2 linked regions of the Heyndrickxia acidicola genome follow. The protein of the gene in region 2 interacts with the protein of the main gene of each other region in a pairwise test. Links are inferred from orthologs where the notes say so. Each region holds a gene or a part of one and is shown on either strand. Other genes may lie near its edges.

What was found. The genes of interacting proteins can lie anywhere in the genome.
Region 1: the proteins of A5N88_RS16085 (region 2) and ftsL interact in binary tests that used the Bacillus subtilis proteins (3 or more experiments, as listed by UniProt). The link is inferred for Heyndrickxia acidicola from one-to-one orthologs.

Annotation. Positions count from the first base shown.
Region 1 is NZ_KV440953.1:1,810,000-1,814,942, reverse strand. The notes cover bases 808-3,552. They hold ftsL (cell division protein FtsL), read left to right. Parts: upstream 808-1,869; coding sequence 1,870-2,235; downstream 2,236-3,552. Other genes in these bases: A5N88_RS08490 (penicillin-binding protein), read left to right, coding at 2,232-3,552; rsmH (16S rRNA (cytosine(1402)-N(4))-methyltransferase RsmH), read left to right, coding at 914-1,855; mraZ (division/cell wall cluster transcriptional repressor MraZ), read left to right, coding at 808-860. Also shown: bacillithiol biosynthesis cysteine-adding enzyme BshC, read left to right, coding at 1-207; more of mraZ, read left to right, coding at 429-807; more of A5N88_RS08490, read left to right, coding at 3,553-4,424; A5N88_RS08485 (stage V sporulation protein D), read left to right, coding at 4,709-4,943. UniProt on the Bacillus subtilis protein: Essential cell division protein that may play a structural role. Probably involved in the regulation of the timing of cell division. Also required for sporulation.
Region 2 is NZ_KV440953.1:3,456,777-3,461,835, forward strand. What follows is about bases 1,091-3,951. They hold A5N88_RS16085 (FtsB family cell division protein), read left to right. Parts: upstream 1,091-2,249; coding sequence 2,250-2,654; downstream 2,655-3,951. Other genes in these bases: yabP (sporulation protein YabP), read left to right, coding at 1,258-1,563; yabQ (spore cortex biosynthesis protein YabQ), read left to right, coding at 1,560-2,201; A5N88_RS16090 (S1 domain-containing RNA-binding protein), read left to right, coding at 2,728-3,171. Outside these bases: bifunctional methyltransferase/pyrophosphohydrolase YabN, read left to right, coding at 1-148; A5N88_RS16070 (RNA-binding S4 domain-containing protein), read left to right, coding at 171-437; spoIIE (stage II sporulation protein E), read left to right, coding at 3,956-5,059. UniProt on the Bacillus subtilis protein: Required for vegetative and sporulation septum formation. Required for the activation of genes expressed under the control of the sporulation transcription factors sigma F and sigma E.

The sequences.
Region 1 (4,943 bases), 1.6 Mb from region 2 along the record:
AAATTTGACCAAAGCCTGCAAGAAAAGAATGATCTTTCGCTGGAAAGGTATGACAGAATTGAGCGTTCATTGCGCCCTCAAAATGGCCCTCAGGAGCGAACTTGGAATTTGTTCTACTATTTAAACAAGTATGGTCTTAACTTTATTGAGGATTTAATGGAATTGCCTTATGAATTTGACGGTAGCCATAAACTGATTCACATATAAATTTCATTTTTTAAAGGTCCGTTTCTCCGTCTATTAATCGGAGGGCGGGCTTTTTTTTGAGATAGAAATATTGTCTAGTGGAAATTGAAATACTTGAGTCAACAGACAAGAAAGCTTGATTTTAAAAGAAGGAATTAATTCCCGGAGAAAGAATATTAATTATAGGTGGTGAAAGGTGGGGGATTGTGGTACATTAATTATAGAAAGTGGGGGTAAGGGCCATGTTCATGGGGGAATATCAACATAACATCGATCCGAAGGGCCGTATTATCATACCGGCCAAGTTTCGCGAACTTCTTGGTGACAATTTTGTCATCACAAGAGGTCTTGACCGATGCTTATTTGGATACCCCATAGACGAATGGAAGCAAGTTGAAGAAAAGCTAAAAGCCCTCCCGTTAACCAAAAAAGATGCCCGTGCCTTTACACGTTTCTTTTTCTCTGGGGCTTCTGAATGTGAGTTGGATAAACAGGGGAGAATTAACATTCCCTCTCCGCTTGTCAGCTATGCGCAGCTAGAAAAAGAATGTGTTGTTTTAGGAGTTTCCAATCGAATTGAGATTTGGAGCAAGGATTTATGGGGAGACTACTTTGAAGAGTCTGAGGAATCCTTTGCCGAGATTGCTGAAAATATGATTGGCTTTGATATATAGACCAGAACATAAGCTATGGCATTCTTTCAATATCGATTGGAAAGGTGATGTAAATGTTTAATCATACTACTGTATTGCTCAAAGAAACGGTGGATGGACTAAATATCCGCCCGGATGGAATATATGTGGACTGTACCCTTGGAGGGGCAGGACATAGTGAATATATACTATCCCAACTATCAGCTGAAGGACAATTATTCGCGTTTGACCAGGATGATACCGCGATTGAGAATGCAAAAAAGCGGCTGTCGCCATTTGAAGCAAACGTAACATTCATTAAAAGCAATTTCCGCCATATTAAAGAGGAGCTTGAAAACAGAGGGATAACATCGGTTGATGGCGTTTTGTATGACTTAGGAGTTTCCTCTCCTCAACTGGATACACCAGAACGCGGTTTTAGCTATCACCACGATGCTCCACTGGACATGAGGATGGATATGCAGGGAGATTTAAGTGCTTATGATGTCGTGAACCACTGGCCATTTGAACAGCTTGTCCGCATCTTTTTCAAATATGGTGAAGAAAAATTCTCCAAGCAAATTGCCAGGAAAATAGAAGCGGCCCGCGAAAAAGCCCCGATTCAAACAACAGGTGAATTAGTTGAACTTATAAAGGAAGGAATTCCCGCTCCGGCAAGAAGGACAGGCGGACATCCTGCAAAAAGAGTCTTCCAGGCAATCAGAATAGCGGTAAATGATGAACTGGCCGCATTCGAGGAATCACTAAAAAATGCTATTGACATTTTATATCCGGCAGGCCGTATCAGTGTCATTACCTTTCATTCTCTGGAAGATCGTATTTGTAAGACGATCTTTAAAGAAGCGAGCAGCGGGCCTGATTTACCTCCAGGACTTCCGATAATACCTGATGAATATAAGCCTGTATTAAAGCTAGTTAATCGAAAGCCTATCGTACCAAGTGAAGAAGAACTTAATCTAAATAATCGTTCAAGATCAGCCAAGCTAAGAATAGCTGAAAAAATAAAATTAAGTTGAATGGAGGTAGAAAGATGAGTAACTTAGCAAGGAAACAACAGCTTCAGCACGATTTAGAACCCCAAAAACATATAGAAATTCAGTCAACCCCTCTACATAAGCGGGCACGCATAACACTTGGCGAAAAATTATTAGCAGCATTTTTTGCAGTCTTTGTTTGCTTTATGGCGGTTAAAATTATTTCCGCCCAGGCTGCCATCTATCAGGTCAATAAGAATGTACAGGACGCCCAGACAACAATACAAAACCAGCAGAAAGTGAATGAAGGTCTTCAAACACAAGTAAGTGACCTCAGCCGATACGATCGTATTGCCCAGAAAGCGAAAGAATTGGGTTTGAAATTAAATGAAAATAATATCAAGGTTGTTGACAAAAAATGAAGCAAAAAAGACCAAATATGAACAAAGGAGCAGCCGTTATTTTTGTGTTTTTCGGTCTGCTCTTTTTTGTATTGTTTGCGAGGATTTTCATCATTGAAATCACAGGGCAGGTAGATGGAAAAGTACTGGCAGCTAAAGCAGCTCAAAAATATTTACGATCTAACGTTATTGAGGCAAGCAGGGGGACAATTTATGACCGCAATGGGGATGTACTCGCTGAGGATGTCCCGTCCTACACACTCATTGCGATTCTCGACAAAAGGATGACTGTGGATCCTAAAAACCCAAAAAATGTAGTAGATCCCCGAATGACAGCAGCGAAGCTGTCGACTGTAATCAATATGCCTGAAGATCAAATTTACAATCTTTTAACGAAAAAAGGTGTTTTTCAGGTGGAATTCGGGAAAGCAGGGAAGAATCTTTCCTATGATATGATGACTAAAATAGAAGCCCTAAATTTGCCTGGCATCACGTTTATGCCTCCTGAGGCCCAGCGCTTCTATCCGAATGGCTCCTTTGCATCTCATGTAATAGGGTATGCACAATCAGTGGAGGATAGTAATGGCAAATCTAAACTCGTGGGTGAAATGGGTCTTGAAAAAAGCCTTGACAATCTGCTCCAAGGCTATAATGGACGGGTTCAATATGAAGGAGACATGTGGGGATATATCATTCCCGGCAGTAAAAAGAAAGTGGAAAAGCCCAAAAACGGCGATAATGTCTATTTAACGCTTGACGATAAGATTCAAAACTTTATAGAAGATGCCCTGGATAACGTTCAGCAGAAATATCATCCAGCAAAAATGATTGCAGTAGTTGCTGATCCGAAAACAGGTAAAATTCTGGGGATGGGACAAAGGCCGACATTTGATCCTGCGACCCGCGAAGGATTAAGCAATTCATGGCATAATGAAGCGGTGGAAACAACCTTTGAACCAGGTTCTACTATGAAAATCTTTACACTGTCTACAGCCGTTCAACAGGGTGTATTTAATCCAAATGAAAAGTACAATTCAGGGAAATTTTATGTAAAAGGGGTCCCAAATCCTATTAAAGACTATAACTTTGGAATTGGCTGGGGAAAGATAACCTATTTAGAAGGTTTGCAAAGATCTTCAAATGTGGCATTTTCTAGTTTGCTGGACAAGATTGGCCAGGACACATTCCTTAGCTACTTGCATCGTTTTCACTTTGGCCAGCCTACAGGGATTGATTTGCCAAATGAAGCATCCGGCCAAATATTGTACAAGTATCCAATTGAACGATATACAACAACATTTGGACAGGGAACATCGGTAACAGCTATGCAAATGGTTCAGGCAGCTACTGCTGTAGCAAATGATGGGAAAATGATGAAGCCATATATCATTGACAAAATTGTTGATCCGAATACCGGCAAAGTAAAACAAACTAAGCCAGAAGTGGTTGGCAATCCAATTAGTGCAGAAACGGCCAAAACGGTGAGAGGCTACCTGAGAGACGTAGTTGCCAAAAAGCCTGGGACGGGTATGGTATATGACATTCCCGGCTATCAGGTTATCGGGAAAACCGGAACTGCCCAGATGCCGAATCCAAATGGCGGAGGCTACTTAAAAGGCTGGAGCAACTATGTATTTTCCTTTTTAGGCATGGCTCCAGAGAATGATCCAAAACTGCTTGTGTATGTTGTTGTACAGCAGCCTCACTTAGATCAAAATACACTGGAGAGCGGATCAACTCCGGTAAAAATGATTTTCAATCCGGTAATGAAAAGCAGTCTTCAGTACTTGAATATAAAACCTGATAAAATGCAAACTGCAGCGGTAACCAAGATTCCGGACGCTTCTGGCCTTAACATAACAGACGCTGTAAATATGTTTAAAAAGGCAAAGCTAAATCCAATTGTACTTGGTAAAGGAAACACTGTTGTCAGCCAGAGCCCGAATGAGGGAGAACCTTTATTAGAAGGGGAAAAAGTATTTATAAAAACAGATGGTCAAGCATCAATGCCTGATATGACAGGGTGGTCAAAACGCGATGTTATTAGTGTTTCTGAAATGCTGGGCTTAAATCTCTCAATGAATGGGGAGGGATTTGCCATTAGTCAAAGTGTCTCTCCGAATTCCCCTGTTCAAGAAGGTGATCCTTTGGAAGTAAGCTTTCAAACGCCGGATGCAGAGTCTCAGTCAAACACAAATAAAAACAATTAATAGGAAAGAATGTTAAATGAGCATACTTTGCTTTTCATTTATAGCAATAAACAACAAGCCCTTCCAATGTGGAAGGGCTTGTTCTATTGAAAATCCTCTCTGCATATATTTTAATAGTGTTTTTTAGGGGGCTGTATGAGAGAAATAATTGCCATCAGAACGTTTCTGATTCAGTGGGGGAGTAAGGGAACAGTACTGTAACGAAGATGGATTTATTAGTGAAAATTGGAACAAGCTTAGCGTGAAAAGGGTGATTTGCAATTTTATGAAAGGGGATGACCCAAATGGTGAAACGGGTATCCAGTGTTACCGTAAGAAAAAGGCTGGTCGCGATATTGCTTGCAGGTCTGTTCGTTTTTGTCGTAATTGATGCCCGTCTGGGATATGTTCAGTTTGTATTAGGGGATATGCTGACTAATAAGGCGAAAAACTCATGGAGCAGGGAAATTCCATTTGAACCGCAAAGAGGTGAAATATTGGATCGTAATGGAATCCCTATTGCAGCAAATCAAAGTGCTC
Region 2 (5,059 bases):
GGAAGCTCTTGAACGAGCAAATCAAAAGTTCATAAGACGTTTTTCATATATCGAACAACAAGTTCACAAAAGCGGAAAGCCTATAGAAAGCTTTGATTTAAAAGATCTGGATCAATTCTGGGATGAAGCGAAACGAAAAGGTTTATAAGAGGTGAGAAAATATGACTGCCATGCGCTTAGATAAATTTTTAAAGGTTTCAAGAATTATTAAAAGAAGAACACTTGCAAAGGAAGTTGCTGACCAGGGGAGAATAGCGATCAATGGGCAGCAGGCAAAAGCAAGCTCTACGGTAAAAGTGGGTGATGAGCTAACCATCCGCTTTGGAACGAGGGTTACTACGGTTAGAATAGAGCAGCTGCAGGAGAATACCAGAAAAGAAGATGCAGCAGGTATGTATACAACAGTTAAGGAAGAACGTTTAAAAGATGAGGAATAAATGAAAGTAAAAGAAGATGACTCAAAAGGTGGTGATAAGCGGCCATTTGAGTCACCTCTTTTTTATTTTTGGACAGAAAAAGGAAAAGGGGAGAACATTTGGTGTGAATAATACCATGGTGTCTCTGTTGAAAATTGATTTGAGCAGAAAAGAACAGGCAGGACGAATAGTGCTGAACATATCTAGTAATACCCAATAATCGTTTGGATTCAACGTTGATTAGAGTGGAAGGCAAATGACTCCTGCAAGTTAAGCAAGTTATTAGGGGGATCCAGCAAAAGAATACAACGATATGGTTCCACTACTGCCCGCGGAAAGTGACCCTGCAGCGGAAATCAACCCAGCAGGATGATCAGAAAGCAGCCTATGTCTATGTACAATCCCCATTTGGATTTAACTTAAACGTTAATTGAAGCGAAAAAAATGCCTGCAGTAGGAACCAACAAGAAAAAAAGTTGCTGTGTTTCCTTTATCTCAGTCGAAGACTATGAAATCTGTACGCCGATAAGCAAGGCGCTTGCGCTTTTCTTGTCCAGCTCCAGCGCCTATCGGCTAGCAGATTTCTCCGTCTTCTCCCTACGATAAGTTAACATCAGCTCGTTCCTCGCTGTGTTTCCTTTATCTCAGTCGAAGACTATGAAATCTGTACGCCGATGAGCAAGGCGCTTGCGCTTTTCTTGTCAGCTTGTTCTTTTTTTTCCTTGCTACTCATACATATAATACAAAGCTTGGACCAATAGCAGAGGTGATATCAGTCTGGTGAGAAGGGGGATGCTTTCTCATTGCACTCAAGCAAATTATGTAAAGTGGGGGATAAAGTATGAGCCAGTATTATGATCATTCATCGAATGGCAAGGCGCCGATGCAGGAGCATGATGTGATAATGAGAGGGCGTAAATTACTGGATATAACAGGTGTTAAGCAAGTAGAGAGTTTCGATAATGAAGAGTTTTTATTAGAAACCGTCATGGGTTTTTTGTCCATCCGCGGGCAAAATTTACAAGTAAAAAACTTAGATGTGGATAAAGGGATTGTATCTATAAAAGGGAAGGTATTCGATTTAGTTTATTTAGATGAGCAACATGGGGAGAAAGCTAAAGGTTTCTTTAGCAAGCTGTTTCGATGAGTTTGACTGTGCAATTCTATACAATGCTTGCCATGATTGCCATGGGAAGCTTTTTTGGTGCATCCCTTGACACATATAACAGATTTCTCAAACGCGGAAAAAGAAAAAGATGGATCATCTTTTTAAATGACATTCTTTTTTGGATGCTTCAGGGACTGGTCATTTTTTATATTTTATTTCTTGTGAATCAAGGGGAAGTCCGTTTTTACATTTTTATAGCATTAGTTTGCGGATTTTCCTTTTATCAGGCACTATTAAAGGGCATTTATGCAAAGCTTCTGGAAGCCATCATTCAAGTAGTTGCGACGGTTTGGATATTTTTCATCCGCTTTCTTAACGGACTGATTATTTCACCTCTGAAATGGATTGTGATCTTAGTAGTCTCCATTTTTATTGGCATTGGGAAGGTATTATTAGGTCTTGTCCAAATTGGATTAAAAGTGCTATTATGGATTGTAAAGGTCATCATTACACCCATTAAATGGATAGGGAAAGGGCTGTGGCGTTTATTCCCTAAAAAAGTAAAATTTGCCGTCGAAAGGTTTTGGACTTCTTTTGCAGGGAAATTAAAACACAGTAAGAATAAACTAATTAATGGAATGAAATGGTTATATACAAGGTTTAAACGTAAACCATAAAAAATATATATAATAACGAAGAAACGAAGAGAGCGAGGAGGTATGCAAATGAGTGGAAGGCCGGAACGCAATATAGCACCATTGGACAATGCTTTTACAAAACAGCAGCAAATGAAAGATAAAGTAACAGCCAGAAAACGTAAATTATTACTTCGACGTTTAACTTTATTCGCAATTATTGCGGGTGCTATCACTTATTTACTTGTCTCTACACTAATTTCTAAGAACAGCGAGCTTGCTGCACAAAAGGTCAACAAGTCTCAGCTTGAAAACCAAGTGGCTGACCTGAAGTCGGAAAAAACGATGCTAAAAGATCAAATTAATAAACTGAATGACAATAACTATATAGCGAAGCTTGCCAGAACGGAATATTTTCTTTCTAAAAAGGGAGAAATCATCTTTAATATTCCCCAATCGGATAAGAAAGGGTCAGATGAAGACGCGTCTTATTGACACTTTTTTTTGACCTTCGCTATAATATAAAGAAGGTTTATTTTTTATCTTTCTAAGGAGGAACTATTTTTTTATGTCGATCGAAGTAGGCAGCAAGTTACAGGGAAAGGTCACTGGCATTACCCACTTTGGAGCATTTGTTGAATTGCCGGAAGGTATAACAGGACTCGTCCATATTAGTGAGGTCGCTGATAATTATGTTAAAGACATTAATGAACACTTAAAAGTCGGCGACCAAGTTGAAGTAAAGGTTATTAATGTGGAAAAGAATGGAAAAATTGGTTTGTCCATTCGTAAAGCAAAGGATCAGCCTCCGCAATCCCAATCTCATTCAAAATCTCAATCACACTTGCACCAGCAGCGCCCGCGTCATAATAACAGAGGAAACAGCCCGCGTAACAAAGAGGATTTTGAATCTAAAATGTCTCGTTTCTTAAAGGACAGTGAAGATCGTTTGTCTTCATTAAAAAGAAATACTGAATCCAAGCGCGGTGGTCGTGGAGCTAGAAGAGGTTAGCTTGCTGTCTATTTAAAATATAGCAGGTTTTATGTTAAAGATCTAAATGTGGGATGGCATTACGCCATCCCTTTTTGTGCGAGGATAAGAAAGTGTCAAGCTCTAGCGCCTATCGGATTTCTATGTCTCCTCCTTGCGATAAGTTCACAACAGCTCGTGAAAGACCTCATGGTGTGTTTCATAAGTCAAAGACTACAAAATACGTACGGTCATGAGCAAGTCGGGTGCACTTTCCTTAAACATTCTGGAGACTATTTGATTAATCTCTCCCTTAGAATGCAGGATTGTTATGAAATTATTTCCGAAGGCTTGTCGTCTTGAGCCTTTTAGCTTTAATATGCGATAAAAACCAACAAAAAAACAGATGCATATGCATCTGTTTTTTTGTTTACTTTATGATGACCCGTACGGGATTCGAACCCGTGTTACCGCCGTGAAAGGGCGGTGTCTTAACCGCTTGACCAACGGGCCATTTTATTATTTTATTATTATGGTAGCGGCGGAGGGGATCGAACCCCCGACCTCACGGGTATGAACCGTACGCTCTAGCCAGCTGAGCTACACCGCCATAATCATTTCGTTTCTTGAAAGCACATTTTCTATAATACAGCGATATTCTACTAATGTCAATTATTTTTTTAAAAGAATTTTGTAAGATATAGTAGAGATTCACATGAAAGAAGTCGAACTTTTCTTTCAATTTCATTCTTCATTTTGACAAACTTTTAGGCTTGTCCTGTTTATAATGACAACAAAGATAACAGATGGGGAGTGTTTTTTAATGATGGAGAAGGTAGAACAAAGTATTATTGCACCTGGAAGCAATGTGGATTTTGAAGATACAAAAGTAGAGGTTTCAAAAGGGTTGGAACGTCTTCAACAAAAGCTTGAAACAATTTTTCTTCAGAAAGGGATCGTTCTGCTCCTTATAGGATTTTTACTGGGACGAGCACTTATACTATCTCACTTAACTCCTTTTGCACTTCCTTTCTTTGCTTCTGTTTACTTATTAAGAAGAAGGAAGGCTCCAATAGTTCTAATTGGATTGACTGCAGGCGGGTTAACCGTTTCACTCGGGAATGCTGTTCTTATATTTATTTCAAGCTTAGTCTTTCTTGTTTCATTTAAATTATTAAGCAGATTCCAAAAAGATGAGATCAAATCCCTTCCGTATTTTGTACTTGCCACCTCTTTTTTTTCAAAATGTGCTTTCCTATATATACAGCAGAGCTTTCAATTTACCATCTACAATGGTTTGATGGCAGGAGTTGAGGCGAGCTTAACCTTCATTCTTACCCTCATATTTATGCAAAGTATTCCTTTATTATCACTTAAAAAAAGAAAAAGGTCTCTAAAAATAGAAGAAGTCGTGAGCTTAATTATTATGCTGGCATCGGTTTTGACCGGAACCATTGGATGGAAATTCTATGGATTATCAGCAGAGCATGTGCTTTCAAGGTATTTAGTATTGGTCTTTTCTTTTGTGGGAGGGGCAACGGTGGGATCGACAGTGGGTGTGGTTACAGGACTAATCTTTAGTCTGGCAAACGTATCGAGCTTCTATCAAATGAGTTTGCTTGCCTTTTCAGGTCTTTTAGGTGGACTTTTAAAAGAAGGGAAGCGGGCAGGAACCGCTATCGGTTTATTTATTGCGACTTTATTAATTGGGATGTATGGAGAAACCAACACCCCTTTGGACGTGAATATATATGAAACAGCTATTGCTATTGTTCTTTTGTTTTTAACTCCCATCAATTTAATCTCACAGCTTGCGAAGCATATACCAGGAACGAATGAGCATACCCAGGAGCAGCAGCAATATATGCGAAAGATAAGGGATATCACGGTGCATAGAGTGGAGCAATTCTCTTCTGTTTTTCAAGCATTA